DNA from 2 places in the Candidatus Clostridium stratigraminis genome. Region 1 is predicted to be linked to the other one. Evidence: a T-box and tRNA genes for the amino acid it is inferred to sense, from the RefSeq annotation. Region 1 holds a T-box; the other holds one or more tRNA genes.
What was found. The T-box of region 1 lies ahead of trpS (tryptophan--tRNA ligase). A T-box ahead of a tRNA ligase gene usually reads a tRNA of that ligase, here a tRNA-Trp.
Positions count from the first base shown of each region.

Region 2: it has a tRNA-Trp gene. The T-box ahead of trpS (tryptophan--tRNA ligase) is inferred to sense a tRNA for this amino acid. The anticodon was not compared.

Region 1 is NZ_JBJHZZ010000002.1:256,645-261,610, forward strand. Features, by position in the region: gene ACJDUG_RS05450 (glycoside hydrolase family 94 protein) at 1-2,115, shown strand, start outside; gene ACJDUG_RS05455 (desulfoferrodoxin) at 2,270-2,644, shown strand; T-box leader at 2,727-2,956, shown strand; gene trpS (tryptophan--tRNA ligase) at 3,026-4,030, shown strand; gene ACJDUG_RS05465 (methyl-accepting chemotaxis protein) at 4,291-4,966, shown strand, end outside.
Region 2 is NZ_JBJHZZ010000001.1:602,215-607,180, forward strand. Features, by position in the region: gene ACJDUG_RS02895 (hypothetical protein) at 163-660, opposite strand; gene ACJDUG_RS02900 (hypothetical protein) at 1,061-1,303, shown strand; gene ACJDUG_RS02905 (hypothetical protein) at 1,356-1,574, shown strand; gene ACJDUG_RS02910 (hypothetical protein) at 2,495-2,692, shown strand; tRNA gene ACJDUG_RS02915 (tRNA-Trp) at 2,778-2,852, opposite strand; gene ACJDUG_RS02920 (hypothetical protein) at 2,979-3,185, shown strand; gene ACJDUG_RS02925 (NAD(P)/FAD-dependent oxidoreductase) at 3,240-4,514, shown strand; gene ACJDUG_RS02930 (RusA family crossover junction endodeoxyribonuclease) at 4,527-4,966, opposite strand, start outside.

The DNA of each region.
Region 1 (4,966 bases):
ACCCCAAAGCCCAAAAGAGATGATGGTGAATATATCATTAGCCACGGCTTCGGATACTCCAGTTTTGCCCATGAATATAATGGGGTTATTGGGGAAATGACAGCTTTTGTACCTCTTGATGAAAGTGTTAAGCTGTGCTTAATTAAATTAAAAAATAATACTAAGGAGGAAAGAAGGCTTTCATTAACCTATTATGCTCAGCTTGCTTTAGGAGTATATCCCCAGCAGACAGCACAATATATATCTACCTACTTAGAGGAGGATAAGGAATTTATCTATGGTCAAAACCCCTATAGTGAGCATTTTGGAAAGGGCCTTGCCTATTTAAAAATTGCAGGAGGAGAAGAAGCAAGCTTTACTGGCAGCAGAACTGAATTTATAGGAAGGTGTGGAAATATAGAAGATCCACAGGCTTTGAGGTATAATGCATTATCAAATAAAGCAGGTTCCGGTTATGACCCATGCCTTGCTGCAAATTCTAAGGTAAAGTTAAGTTCAGGTGAGGAAGTTAACTTAGTAATAATGCTAGGTGAACATGAGGATTTAGACCATATAAAAGCTATAACTAAGACTTATGAAAACTTTGAAACTGTTATTGGAGAGCTTATAAAGGTAAAGGAATTTTGGAAGGAGCTCCTGGGCAGGATACAGGTTAAGACCCCAGATAAAACTATGGATTTAATGTTAAACGGCTGGCTTATATATCAAACCTTATCTTGTAGGTTTTGGTCTCGAACGGGCTTTTATCAATCTGGCGGAGCCATAGGTTTTAGAGATCAGCTGCAGGATTCCATGGCCCTTGGTTTCTTGAAACCTGATATTACTAAAGAACAGATTCTTCAGAGTTCTACAAGGCAATTTTTAGAGGGAGATGTTCAGCACTGGTGGCACCCAGTAGTTAATAGTGGAATTAGAACTAGGTTTTCAGATGACTTGCTGTGGATGCCTTATGTAACTATAGATTACATTAAAAATACAGGCGATTACAGTATTCTGGATGAAGAAACTACCTATTTAGAGGAAGAACCCTTAAAAGAGGGAGAGGACGAAAGATACAAGGTAACCCCTCCCTCAGATAAAAAAGGCAGTATTTACGAGCACTGCACAAAAGCTATAGATATATCTCTAAAGTTCGGCATTCACAATATTCCACTTATGGGAAGCGGAGATTGGAATGATGGAATGAGTACTGTTGGCAATAAGGGAAAGGGAGAAAGTGTTTGGCTTGGCTGGTTCCTCTATAGCATTCTCGATGGTTTCAAGGACTTATGCAAATATAAAAAGGATGATGAAAGAGCAGAAAAGTACAATGAAATACAAAACTTTTTAGCTGTAAATCTAGAAAAAAATGCATGGGACGGCGGCTGGTATAGAAGAGCTTATTTTGACGATGCAACTCCTTTAGGGTCTATTGAAAATGATGAATGTCAAATTGATTCTCTATCCCAATCCTGGTCAGTAATTTCAGGTGCAGCAAGGCAAGGACGAAGGGAAGCTGCAATGGAGGCACTTGAAAGAAATTTAATTAAAGAAGATAAAGGCATAGTTTTACTTTTAACTCCAGCCTTTAATAATTCAAAATTAGAACCTGGCTATATAAAGGGCTATGTGCCTGGTGTCAGAGAAAACGGTGGCCAATATACACATGCTGCAACTTGGGTGGCACTTGCAATGGCTAAGCTGAATTATGGAGATAAGGCTTGGAAAATTTATCACATGATAAATCCAATAAATCATACAAAATCCTATCTAGATTGTATAAGGTATAAGGTAGAACCTTATGTTATAACAGCAGATGTATATAACACTGAGGGTCATGAGGGTAGAGGCGGCTGGAGCTGGTATACTGGCTCTTCTAGCTGGATGTACAGAGTTGGAATAGAGGGAATCCTTGGGCTTAAGCTTAAAGGCGATAAGGGTTTTACAATTGAGCCATCTGTACCAAAGGAATGGAAGGAATATGAGATTGTCTATAAAAAAGGCAAATGCAGCTATAATATCCTAGTTAAGAGAGGAGAAAAGAATGAAGTATATGTGGATGGAAAGCTTATGGATCAGGATTTAATTCCATATTCTGAAGAAGGGGAACATAAAGTTGAAGTGATCATTAATTGACCCTATAATTTTATATATAGTATAGTTTACTTACTTTTCCCATTAAATATAGAAAATTAATAATTTATCTATTGAATAGTATATATATTATGTATAAAATAGTTATAAACTAAAAAATTAAAATTTTCAAAAAATAAAAATTGGAGGGATTTTAATGACAGAGTTAAATCAAATTTACAAATGTGAAGTATGTGGAAACATAGTTGAAGTGGTTCATCCTTCAGGCGGAACATTATCCTGCTGCAATCAGCCTATGAAGCTATTGGTAGAGAACACTACTGAAGCTGCCCTAGAGAAACATATTCCAGTTATTGAAAAGGCCGATGGCGGAGTAGTTGTTAAAATCGGTGCTGTAGAGCATCCAATGATAGAGACTCATTATATTGAATGGATTGAAGTTGTTACAGCTAATAAGGTTTATAGAAAATATTTAAAACCAGGTGAAAAGCCTGAGGCATATTTTAAGCTTGAAGAAGAGGTTCTATTTGCCAGAGAATACTGTAATCTTCATGGACTTTGGAAAAAGTAATAGGTTATAAATTTTTATAAGATTGTCAAAAATATAATTGACAATCTTTTTATTTGAGAATATGATAAAATAAATAATATATTTTGCCGCTTTAAAAAGAAGCAAGTAGGTTTAAAAACAAATTTAAAGAGAGCTGTATTGGGTGAAATTACAGTAATGATGCTTAAACTGAATGGGTCTTTTAGGCTGAAGATGAATCTTTAGTAGTCTTTCACGTTAGTCTTACGTTATAAAGACAGGATATTTTTGTATCTGTAACGAGGAAAGCATTGCTTTTAAATTAGGTGGTACCGCGTATATTACGCCCTATGGTTGAGAAACTATAGGGCTTTTTTTAAATTAATGACTTCATTCATAATTTAAATAGAGGAGGAAAATATTTTGGAAGAAAAGAGAAAAGTAATTTTTAGTGGAATTCAGCCTTCAGGTGAACTCACCTTAGGAAACTATTTAGGGGCTGTAAAGAACTGGGTAAAGCTTCAAGATGCTTATGACTGCTATTTTTGTATTGTTGATTTACATGCTATAACCGTTAAACAGGTACCAAAGGATTTAAGAGCAAGGACCTTAGAAGTAATGGCAATATATATTGCTTCTGGAATAAATCCTGAGAAAAATACTATATTTATTCAATCACATGTACCGGCACATAGTGAAGCAGCATGGTTATTAAATTGTAACACCTACATTGGTGAGCTTAACAGAATGACACAGTTTAAGGATAAATCTCAAAGATATGGTGAATCTATTTCAGCAGGCTTACTAAATTACCCTGTATTAATGGCAGCAGACATATTATTATATCAAACTGACCTAGTACCAGTTGGAAGCGATCAAAAACAGCATCTTGAAATTGCAAGAGATATAGCACAAAGGTTTAATAATTCCTATAGTGAAACCTTTGTTATTCCAGATGGTTATATAGCTAAAAATGGGGCTAAAATAATGAGCCTTCAGGATCCTTCAAAGAAAATGTCTAAATCAGATGATAATCCTAATGGTTTTATTCTAATTATGGATCCTCCTGAGGTAATTAGAAAGAAAATAAGCAGAGCTGTAACAGACAGCATTGGCGTAGTTAATTACTGTGAGGAGCAGCCTGGAGTTAAAAATTTAATAACAATTTTAAGTACAATTACGGGGGAAACAATTGAAGCAATTGAAAGGAAATATGAAGGTCAAGGGTATGCTCAGTTTAAAAAGGATGTGGCTGAAGCAATTGTAAACGAATTAGAGCCAATTCAGCTTAAGGTTAAAGAGCTGCTCTCTAACAAGGATTACCTTGAAAGCATCTATAAAGCAGGGGCAGAAAAAGCTAATTATGCTGCAAGAAAGACCTTATTCAAAATGCAAAAGAAAATAGGTTTTATACTTCCAGCAAGGTAAAATAATATCTTTCAGCTTAAATCAAAATCTTTAAAGAAACCTTGGTAGTATGGTTATCTTAATCATATTTCCAAGGTTTTTTAATAAAAATTCAAAGATAATCTTTTTCAGGTTTAGTAAATAATGTTTTTTTAAAAAATATTAAGGATTTTTTAAAAAATTTGTTAAGTGTATAGAAGAACAAAAAAAGTGACGAAAATATATATATATGATTATTGTATAAAAAATAAATTATGAAAAGATTATAAGGGGGCTGGATTATGTTTAAAAAATTCAAGAAAGGAACAAAGGAAAAAGAAGTTAATAACAGAGGGTCGGAATACATTCATAAAGAATTACTAATAAAAGCCTTCACAGAAATTATTGAAGGCAAAACAATTAAAGTGAATATTGAAGAACTTGGCTCAAAAGACGTTGCAGATAAATGTAATGAATTGATAAGTGTATTGTGTGAATCTAGAAGAAAATCTATCTTGGAAATAAATGAAATATTGAGAATGGTAACAAGGATGGATTCTGTTAGAGATATGATTAAAAGTGTGGATACACAAACTGAAGCACTGCATTCCATGTCTGCAAGCAGTGAAGAATTAACAGCCTCTATTGAAGATGTTTCCAATATGTCACAAGAGGTATCTGAAAATTCAAATGAGGCAAAACAAATTACTGAAACTGGCGTAAAAAACATTACTGATTCTATTGAATTTGTAAGAAAATCCTTTGATGATATAGAAATTATAGATAATCATATGCAGGGTGTTAAGGAGAAAACCAATACTATAAATCAAATCATTGATATTGTAAAAGAAATTGCTGATCAAACTAATTTACTTGCTTTAAATGCTGCAATTGAAGCTGCAAGGGCAGGGGAGCAAGGCAGGGGGTTTGCTGTTGTTGCAGGGGAGGTAAAAAAATTAGCTGAGAATACAAAAAATT
Region 2 (4,966 bases), on a different contig from region 1:
TTAATCCTCGGGATTCTTTTATTTTCTAGAGGAATTGTAAATTGAATCAGAATATAATAACACTAAGACATAATGGCAAATAATTGTGATTCGAAAGTTACTTATTTAATACCTGACAAATAGTAATTTGTCATAAATAAAGAGACCGCCGAGGCAGCCTCTTTATTGTTCAAATATACTTTTTTTATCTTTAATCTTATGAATTTTTAACATAACCACTCTTGCTATTGGCTGCGCAATGAATGCCTCTACTGCAAAGGAAACTACGATATTACGTGGCCACTTATAAAAGAACATTCGAATAGGCTCCATGCTCACTTGCCTATTTCCTATCCATGTACCAATTACAGTTAAAAATATTGACATAAAAAATACCGTACATAAAATATTTATAGTAATATGTGAATTAAAACTGTCTCCTTTCTCTACTATTCTTGCTGTTAGCCATTCCGCGGGTTTATATGTAATTAAAACTAAGGCAATCACGCAAACCCAAATAAAAGGAATTATTTTTATTGCATCTGCCCATACATACATATGGAACCCAACTTCAAAGCAAGTATTCAATGGTGCAATTATATTCACTGATATAACTGAAATAACTAACAAAAATAATGCAAACTCCTTCTGGTTTCTTGGTAATTTCATATAAAAGTCCATATTATATCTCCCTATTTCCTTTGTGAAATAAAGCATTTAAGCAAAAAATAAAGCGTGAAACCAATTACTTGATTTCACGCTGAACAATTATACGCGTTAATGCTTTTATACTATTTATTGTAAAGGCATTTTTTATTTTTTTCAAAAAAAAATTTAAAAAATTATTTAAAAATTTAATCTATGAAATACTATAAATGATTCAAATTCTAATTTGTATACTAGAATAAAATGAACATAGTATAAAGTTAAGTTAATTCATATTTTTATTAGAAGACTTCTTTAATTATGCCAGCGAGGAAGGAAATTTCTCTGATGAATTGAAGAATTTGATTTATCTGAAGGCAAGAAATTTAATGAATAATAGAGTTCAAGGTGTTAATACTAAACTGCATATAATGCAATGAATTCAGGAGCTAACAGAACTAAAATTAATAATATAATTTCAAAGATTAATAAATATAAGGCAAATTATACTAAGGAATATAATTCATTTAAGGCTGGTTTTTCAAGTGCTTTTAACCAGAAGAAATATTCATCAAGTTTATACATTCAGAAAGACCATAAAAGTGTTTTTAGAATACCTGGCGAGATTGATATCTTGGGGAGAAGCCTCGGGATTTTTCTATTTTTGAAGGAATTGTAAGTTTAATGCAGAATATAATAATAACAGTTTGCTCCACTTGGAAGGTGAAAAAATGAAAATACTAGCTACACCTATAGATATGGCTTGCTGGTTTGAGAAAACGGGTACACCGCATCCAGTTAGATTTAAACCCATAACTGAGGATGAAAGCGAAGTAGTATTTAAAGTTGATAAAGTAAAACTTATAGACAAAGAGAAAATAGCAGGCAATGAAATGCTAATATTTAAGTGCCAGAGTGCAATAAATAATCAGCAAAGACTATTGAATTAAAGTATGAGCTTAGGAGATGCAAGTGGATCCTTTGGAAGATATAAAGTGGAAGGGTATTAGCAAAAATTTTTATAAAAACCTATTTTACTTACTTTAAGAAATTAGTATAATAATAAATATAAATAATAGAATACAAAGGAAGGAATATATGAGTTTTTTTGGAAACTTAGCACAAAAATATTAGTTATTTTATTTATTTTTCAAGCTATGCTTCCCTTTAGCTTTACACAAAACTTTTCTAAAGCTAATGTTGGAACTAATGGGGCTATAATAACTTCGGTTAAGGTCGACCAAAGTTCAGTTATTATACAAAGTCAAAGGAAGTTTGTTCAATTTAATTATAGTTATATTGATTTCTTTTACAAAACCTTCTTTTTAGCAATAGCGTATTTCAGTATAAAATCTATCATTATATATAGAGAACCAATTATAGATTTAAGAACCAAAATATATATATTTAAATCTCCAATTTTATATGGGAGTAACTGCATTACAAAGCCTTCTTTTTTTGAATAAAAAATAAAGGAGAAGGTGGGAAAATGGATTCTAGCAGTATAGTAGTATTAATAGTTGTAGGAATATTTGGTGTTGGTGGAGTAGTAGCTATGGCTATGTCTTCACGAAAAGGCAAATAGAAATTTTGTAATCCAAAAATAATTAGAATAGCAGCTATGGTTTTTGCTGTAATATCAATACTTTCTAGATAGTTATTAATTTCAAATAAAGCTCTGATTACTCAGGACTTTATTTTTTATTATTAAATTACGAATATATGGTTGCATCGAAATTTAAAAAGTGGTAATATGGAAATTACCAACATCTCTAATTTAAAAATCCTTGTTGCAAACAAAAAATTATATAAAATTTAGTTATGTGGTACATTAATGGAAAATGGGGAATCTAAATAGTCTTATAAAGGATTGAAAGCATTTTTGATATTAAATGATATTAGCAGAAAAGAACTTGCTGAAACTATGAAGATTAGCACAAGAGCACTTAATAATAAGTTAAATGGATATTCAGATTTTACATTTAATGAAGTTATGATATTTTGTAATAAATATAACAGCTGTAGTGATATATTTTCAACAAATTCAAAAATCAAAAAACTAAAATAAAAGAGTAGAAATTATTTTCTACTCTTTTTAAATTCCGGTTTCAAACATTCTGTCCGTTTTTTGTCCGGTATTAATTTTAAGAATGTGGCAGGGGTACTAGGACTCGAACCTAGGCCAACGGTTTTGGAGACCGCTACTCTGCCAACTGAGCTATACCCCTAAGACAAGAAATATTATATAACATGATTAATAAAAAAGCAACAGTTTTTAAATATAATATTTTAAATATATTTCATTAAAAAATTGTGGTAAAATGGTAATAGAAAATTGATGGAGAGGATAACATATGAGAAAGAATAAAAATTTTGCATTTTTAATACTAATAATTGGTGTTTTAGGGCTTGCAGCAACAGCATATTTTATAATAAATTCATATTTCAAAGCTAAAAATATGGAGGCACTTTTGAAACCTGTGGCCATTGGTTTTATTCCGTTTTTTATATCCTTTGCGTTTTTGAGAATAGGAATAGATGGATTGATTAAAAAAAAATAGCTAATTTACATTTCTAGAAAAATGCTAACATTCATAAAGAAATGAGAGGATATTATGCATAATTTTGATATAGTTATTATAGGTGGAGGTCCTGCTGGGCTTTCAGCAGCTATAGCAGCAAAGGAGAAGGAAGTTCAAAAGGTATTACTAATAGAAAGAGAAAACGAACTTGGCGGAGCTTTAAATTATTCTATTCATTGTGGCTTTGAAAGAATTAAGGATAATAAGACGCTGACAGGACCGGAATTTGCACAAAACCTTATAGATAAAGCAAATAAACTTAATGTTTCTTATATATTAAATACTGAAGTAATTGATATTTCTAAGGACAAGGCAATTACAGCAGTAAATGAAAATGGAATATTGGAAATTGGTGCAAAAACAATTGTTATAGCCCTTGGAGGAAGAGAAAAGCCGAAGGGAACAATTAATATTCAAGGAAAAAGCTGTGCTGGAATTTTTACTGCTGGAGCTGCTCAAAGATTTATCGTTAATGAAGGATATATGCCTGGTAAACAAGTAGTTATTATTGGATCTGGGGATACTGGACTAATTGCTGCGAAGAGAATGGTTCTTGAAGGAGCTTCTATTAAATCAATAATTGAAAGAGCATTTTTTCCAAAGGGATCAAAGAAAAACATTAAGGAGTGTATTAATGATTTAGACATTCCACTAAAACTTGGATATAAGGCTATAGATATAAGAGGTAAAGACAGAGTTGAAGGAGTAACTATTATAAAAGTAGATAATGATAATACAGCTATTATTGGCACAGAAGAATATATACCTTGTAATACTGTAATTTTATCTATGGGTCTTCAACCCGAAAATGAACTACTAAAAAAGGTTGGTATTAATATTTCAAATTCAACAAATGGCACAATTATTGATGAAGAACTTAACACAAGCATAGAAGGCATATTTGCCTGCGGCAATGTAATTAACATTCATAACACGGTAGAATATATAGTAAAGGAAGGCTATAAGGCAGGAGAAAATGCTGCAGATTTTTGTACAGGTAAGATTTTTTCTGCAGATAGAATCGAAGTTTATGAAGGCGAAGGCATAAAATATGCTGTACCTAAATTTATTAATTTAGACAAATTGGATGAAAAGGTAAATATAAGCTTCAAAACCGATAAATTATATAAATCTTCCTCGGCAGTCTTATATATTAATAATAATAAGATACAAGAAATATTTAAAGAAGAATTCTCCCCTGGTGATATAGAAACCATAATATTAGATAAGAAACATTTAAAAACAGATGAAGGAAACATTAGTATTGTAATTAAAATTGAGAATATGCAAGGACAGAAGGTTAATTAGCCCTCTGTCTTTCTACTTAAAAAGCTTTTTAAAACAATCTTTACAAATTACCATTTTACCTTTATTGGCAGTTATAACACTGCTTGTACTTATAGACTTTTCACATATTTCACATACCTTTAAACTTTTTTCTTTTTCAGTTTTTTTGCCTCGAATTCCGAGAGCTCCCTTTTTATTACTTGGAGGATTGTATATTATTGCCTCCTTTTCATGTTCATTTTTGATTATATTATAATCCATAGAATATGTACTTTCGCTATATAACTCCAGTTCAAATCTTGGGTTAATTGAATCATAAAACTCCTCTATTATAAGCCTTCTGACTTGAGCATCATTTACTATAAGGCCGCTTTTTTCTATTCCATCAAAAATACTCTTCGTAATGTTATTTGTATCCGGATGTCTAAGTTTGCTTTTGTAGTAGACTTTAAGTACTGCAATAAGAGCTTCAG